DNA from 2 places in the Bacillus cereus group sp. BfR-BA-01316 genome. Region 2 is predicted to be linked to the other one. Evidence: riboswitches for the same ligand, from Rfam matches in the RefSeq annotation. Region 2 holds a riboswitch; the other holds the start of a gene.

Region 1 (3,179 bases), on a different contig from region 2:
AATCCTTATCCGCCAATGATTTATTCGGCAACACGTAATCTTGGAATTTTTTAATTTCTAACTCAATTCCTTTTTTCTCAAGTAACGGCTTTGCCTTTTCTAAAATAACAGCGTGCGGTACGTTAGAAGCACCAACAACTAGTTTCTTTTCATCTTTATCTTTCCCACCACAAGCAGCTAGCCCAAAAATCGAAGTTGTAATAAGTGCTGTAAGTAATAATTTTTTCATTTGAAATACCCTCCCGTTTTTCATTATCTTTTATCTATTCGAGTCGTTACACTATCACCAATCCACTGAATGAAAAATACAACTAGTAATACACAAATTGTCGCAACGATTGTTACATCGTTATTTCCTCGCTGGAACCCTTCTAAATAAGCAAGTGTTCCAAGGCCACCAGCACCAACAACACCTGCCATTGCTGTATAACCTACTAAAGCAATTGTCGTTACCGTAATACCAGATACTAATGCTGGTAACGCTTCTGGAATTAATACTTTCAAAATGATTGTGCTTGTTTTTGCTCCCATTGCTTTTGAAGCTTCAATTACACCTTTATCAATTTCACGAAGTGCGATTTCAACCATTCTCGCGTAAAATGGTGCCGCTCCAATAATTAAAGCTGGCAGCGCTGCACTCGCTCCGAGAATTGTTCCGAGAAGAATCTTTGTGAATGGGATTAATAAAATAATTAAAATGATGAACGGTATAGAACGGAAAATGTTTACAAACGCTCCAATCACCGTATTAATCGCTTTATTTTCCCATAAATTATCTTTCGCTGTCATAAAGAGTAATAGTCCTAAAATAAGTCCTAAAACAAATGTGGCAAGCGCTGCGATTGCCGTCATATATAACGTTTCACCAGTTGCTTCTAACATTTGATTCCAATCAACATTTGCGATTAACTTATCCATGTGCAATCACCTCCAGCTCTACTTGATCTTGATGAATCCCTTCTATTGCTTGCTGGATTGCTGTTTCTTCACCATTTAAATGAACGACTAAACTTCCGTAAGAGCCGTTATTCGTTTGTGCGATATTTCCTTGCAAAATGCTAACTTCTATATCACCGCGCTGCATTAACCTTTGAAGTACCGGTCTTTCTACCGCTTCACCGACAAACTGCAAACGAATTACTTTTCCATCTGGATACTTTTCTATTAAACTTTCAATCGTTTCATTCGTATCTTCAGAATCAGTTAACTGCTGTACAAATCGTTTTGTAATGTCTTGCTGTGGATTACGGAATACGTCAAGTACTGGACCCGTTTCTACGATCTTCCCTTTCTCCATTACAGCAACTCGATTACAAATTTTGCGAATAACGTGCATCTCATGCGTAATCAATACAATTGTTAATCCGAGACGCTTATTAATATCTAACAATAAATCCAAAATTTGATCCGTCGTTTCCGGATCAAGAGCTGACGTTGCTTCATCACATAAAAGTACTTGTGGATTGTTAGCTAACGCTCTTGCAATCCCGACGCGCTGCTTTTGTCCACCACTTAGCTGAGATGGGTACGCGTCTCCTCTTCCCTCTAATCCAACAAGATGAATTAACTCATCGACACGTTTTCTTCTCTCCGCCTTATCGACACCTGCAATTTCAAGTGGGAATGCGATATTTTCACGCACAGTTCGTGACCAAAGTAAGTTGAAATGCTGAAAAATCATTCCGATTTCTTGTCTTGCCTTACGAAGTTCATTTCCAGTAATTGCTGAAATCACACGATTCGCAATTGTAATTTGCCCAGACGTTGGTTTCTCTAACTGATTAAACAATCGGATTAAAGAACTTTTCCCAGCGCCACTATATCCGATAACACCAAATATTTCGCCTTTCTCTATTTGTAAGTTGGCGTTATCTACAGCAGTGACATCACCGCTTTTTGCCTTATATATTTTCTTTACATTCTCTAATAAAATCATGGTGTATCACCCCTTTTTTAAATAAAAAGCGCAAGCGGCTCGTTTAGAACAAGAGGGCGTTGGAATCCCTGACGTAGAGGCGCTTTTTGCCTCATAGGAAGGGATGAAACGACCGACTGTTCTAGCCGCTGGAGCTAGATTTCATAAAGATTTTAGATTTACTCCGCAATTTTTTATTTTTGATGCGTGTAATCTATCGCTACTGCTCATCTTGCTGTTTGAATGTCCTCCGCATTCAAACAACAAAAAAACCTTTCCGCTTCTAGAGAAGCAGAAAGGTTTATATGCGTATATAACAACATTATACCTCTCTCTCATCTCTCAAAGCATTTGCTTTGCAGGAATTGGCACCATTTCAACATAAGTTGACGGTTGCCGGGCTTCACAGGGCACAGTCCCTCCACCTCTCTTAATAAGAGAAATCAGATTAAATTTTCGTCTGATTTAAAATTTATGAAATTGTCTATATTTTATGAATTGAATTGTATCAATATCCACATGCTGTGTCAACAGAAATTTTCGTAAAAAAAGAAACTTCAGAATTTTAAGCTCCGACTGACATCGGTTTACATATATGAAACATCGATTCAACTAATAACATCGTTCGATACGTTCCAGAATATTGTACCCGTCCATCACTCATTAACTTTTGCAACCTCATATTTCCAGTCACTAATTTTTGTACATCCTCTTCCTCTAAACAAACGATTTGTTCCGTTCCTCTCGCCTCTTTCAAAAGTTCTATATAATCTCTTGAAATTTGTAACGAACAGCATTCATCTCCAAAACGAAAATTAACAGTTCTTTCTCCTTGCCTTAAAAGCGGTTCTAAATGATATTGACCATTAGCGTAATTTACAAATGATTGCAGCAAAGAATATAATTTCATCCTAAATCACATCCCTCATATCACTTTCTATTACATACCATTCCCTCTTATTAAAGAGCAATCCTGTTACTTTCGCTCGACAAATACTGTATCTATCACGCATGTCGACATATTTCCCAAGAAATATGTCGAGGCGGCAAAAACTTTGCCGCCTACTTTAATTCCGTATATAAATATTCAACCGAATGAAATGCATATATTTTCTTCATCAGTGTCCCATTTTCAAAAATAAGTAAACACGGTACACTTTCTATCCCATACTCTTTCGCTAAATGCGGGGCATAATTTAAATCTAACATTCCAATTTTCAAATCTTCAATCGTCATCTCGACGACCGTTAACATCTTCTTTGCT
Region 2 (3,179 bases):
TATCTTCAAGAGCTTCACGTGTCGGATTTCCAGATCGACTATAGTCGTACTTTCCGAAAGCATCTACATCAAACTGATGAAATGTTGATGTGTTATAGATGGGAACGTTAACAGCTCCTGTGTGTGTGTCATGCTTGTATTGATTATGCAGTAAAAGCGTATCTATGGAATAACTCATATTCTTACACCTTCTTTTACAATTTTAATTGCTTGCTTTAAGTCTTGAATTAAATCATTGCTATTTTCGATGCCGACTGAAAAACGGAGAAGACGATTACACACACCACGTGCTGTTCGAACTTCTTCAGGAATATCGGCATGAGTTTGCGTTGCTGGATAAGTCATTAAACTTTCGACGCCGCCAAGACTTTCAGCAAATGTAATTAAGGATAAAGATTGTAAGAAAGGATTAATCCAAGTTTCATCTTGAAGGCGAAATGAAATCATACCACCTCTTCCTGGATAAAATACATCTGTCACACCATCTTCATCATTTAAATAAGCAACAATTGCATGAGCATTTTCTTCATGCTGTTTCATGCGAAGTGCTAAAGTTTTCATGCCTCGAATTAATAGCCATGAATCAAACGGGCTTAAGACAGCACCAGAGGCATTATGATAATGAGCAAGCTCCTCGCAAAGAGATTTCCCTTTCGCAACGACAAGTCCGCTTAGTACATCGTTATGCCCGCCTAAATATTTAGTTGCGCTATGAAGGACGATGTTTGCACCTTCTGTTAATGGTTGCTGTATATAAGGTGTATAGAACGTGTTATCTACAATAAGAAGTAGTCCGTGCCTTTTCGCTACACTTGCTACATTGGCGATATCAGTTACTTGCATTAATGGATTAGTCGGTGTTTCTATGAAAATAGCCTTCGTTTGAGATGTGATTGCTTGCTCAATTTGTTTAATAGATTGTGTATCTACGTATCTACATCGAATATTCCACTTGTCTTCATGTTCGGAAAATAGACGATATGTTCCTCCGTATAAGTCTTCAGATACGATAAGCTCATCTCCGGAACGGAATAGTGAAAGGACAAGGAGGACAGCCGCCATTCCTGAGCTACAGGCATACCCTTGCTCACCGATTTCTAAATCTGCAATTGCCTGTTCTAAAAGACCGCGAGTCGGATTTCCAGTTCTTGAATAGTCAAAGCCAGTAGATTTACCAATTCCTTCGTGACGATAAGCAGTTGAGAAATAAACAGGTGGATTAACAGTTCCTGTTGTAGCTTCGCTACGGTTCCCGATTTGTGCTAGTTTTGTTTCGATTGTTGACATGTGAAAATTCCCCCTTTTTAAAGTGAACGACTAAGTGAATTTAAAATAAAAAAAGCCTTCTAAGAAGAAGGCTTTCGGTTTGAATAGAGTCTTCTTCTCATCTGTCAAATCTTTCACAATTTGCTGGAATTAGCACCTTATTAACGAATGAATGTTAATGGTTGCTGAGGCGTCATAGGGCCAGTCCCTCTACCTCTCTAGATAAGAATGTTCGTATGAAATTTTTATTATGTTTTTAACTTTACAACAAAAGATAATTGAATTGCAACTTTATTTTAAATTATTTTTATTTTTCCGCAAGTGTCATTGACTTTTATTTTTGTGCATGCTAAATTTATTAAAAAATTAACAGACATTGTTAAAAGGGGAACGTATTTCCTTTTAGCTACATAAATAAAATAATAAAGACAAACTCTTATTGAGAGCGGTGGAGGGAAAGGCCCTGTGAAACCCGGCAACCTGCAAACTAAATGTTTGAAACGGTGCTAAAACCTGCAAAACGTGTGTTTTGCATAATAAGAGGAGGAACAATTATGTCCCCCTCTTCAAAGTGAAGAGGGGGTTTTTATATTGATAGAAATGAGGGAGATTCGTGAAATTACTAGATTTATTATCAAAAGGAATTGTAATAGGTGATGGAGCAGTTGGAACTTTATTACATTCGCATGGTTTACAAAGTAGTTTTGAAGAATTGAATTTGTCTGATCCGGACTTAATTATATCGATCCATAAACAATATGTAGCTGCTGGAGCGGATGTTATTCAAACGAATACGTATGGTGCGAATGAAGCGAAACTCCGCATGTATGGTCTAGAAAATCAAGTTGTCCAAATTAATAAAGCGGCAGTGAATATTGCGAAAGCATCGGTAACAGAGCGGAATGCAATTTTAGGGACAATTGGAGGTATGAAACATATTGGTGCTGTTACAACGACTGATATAGAGCGAGAATTTATGTTACTTGAGCAGGCAGGTGCTTTACTAGAAGAACAGGTTGATGGATTACTATTAGAAACTTTTTATGATGAATTTGAATTATTGCATGCCGTTAAAGTATTGCGTAAACAAACGAATATTCCGATTGTTGCTCAGTTAGCGTTACATGAGGCAGGTACGACTCAAAATGGGAATGATGTCAATGAAATATTAAAACAGCTTTTAGATTACGGTGCCAATGTTGTTGGATTGAACTGTCAACTGGGGCCACTTCATATGACGGAAGCTTTCAAAATGATATCGATTCCTCAAAATGGCTATTTATCAGCATATCCGAATGCAGGTCTTCCGAATTATGTGGAGGGGCGTTACGTATATGAGGGAAGTCCAGCATATTTTGAAGAGATGACACCAAAATTTATTGAACAAGGTATTCGTTTATTAGGTGGTTGTTGTGGTACTACCCCGGAACATATTGAAGGAATGAAACGTGCTATTGCAAATGTTGTACCTGTAATAGCAAAGGAGACGATTCAAAGGCCTACAGTGGTCCATACACATGAGAAGCGTTCGAGAGCTCATGTTACTCTCGCAGAGAAGGCAAAGAAACAAACGACAGTTGTAGTGGAATTAGATCCACCGAAAACTTTAGACACGCAGCGATTTTTTGAAGGGGCAAGAGCACTGAAAAGGGCTGGAGCGGATGCTATTACTCTAGCAGATAATTCATTAGCATCTCCTCGCGTTTCGAATATGGCTATGGGTGCATTATTAACGAAGCATGATATTCCGGTATTGACGCATTTAACGTGTAGAGATCATAACGTCATTGGACTGCAGTCTCATTTACTTGGATTATCAGCATTAGGTATGGAGGAAGTGTTAGCTTTAACTGGTGATCCAGCGCGCGTTGGTGATTTTCCAGGTGCAACTTCTGTATATGATTTGTCATCTA

What was found. Region 2 has a riboswitch for S-adenosylmethionine ahead of metI (cystathionine gamma-synthase/O-acetylhomoserine thiolyase). Riboswitches for the same ligand answer to the same signal wherever they lie in the genome.
Positions count from the first base shown of each region.
Region 1: it holds a riboswitch for S-adenosylmethionine, as region 2 does, so the genes downstream of both, MR071_RS01125 (methionine ABC transporter ATP-binding protein) here and metI (cystathionine gamma-synthase/O-acetylhomoserine thiolyase) in region 2, are expected to answer to the same signal.

Region 1 is NZ_JAKUGX010000001.1:219,942-223,120, reverse strand. It holds gene metQ (methionine ABC transporter substrate-binding lipoprotein MetQ) at 1-229, opposite strand, end outside; gene MR071_RS01130 (methionine ABC transporter permease) at 253-918, opposite strand; gene MR071_RS01125 (methionine ABC transporter ATP-binding protein) at 911-1,936, opposite strand; SAM riboswitch class I at 2,248-2,355, opposite strand; gene MR071_RS01120 (hypothetical protein) at 2,481-2,825, opposite strand; gene MR071_RS01115 (thioredoxin family protein) at 2,978-3,179, opposite strand, start outside.
Region 2 is NZ_JAKUGX010000002.1:110,670-113,848, reverse strand. It holds gene metC (cystathionine beta-lyase) at 1-178, opposite strand, end outside; gene metI (cystathionine gamma-synthase/O-acetylhomoserine thiolyase) at 175-1,287, opposite strand; SAM riboswitch class I at 1,382-1,495, opposite strand; SAM riboswitch class I at 1,700-1,809, shown strand; gene MR071_RS02270 (bifunctional homocysteine S-methyltransferase/methylenetetrahydrofolate reductase) at 1,880-3,179, shown strand, end outside.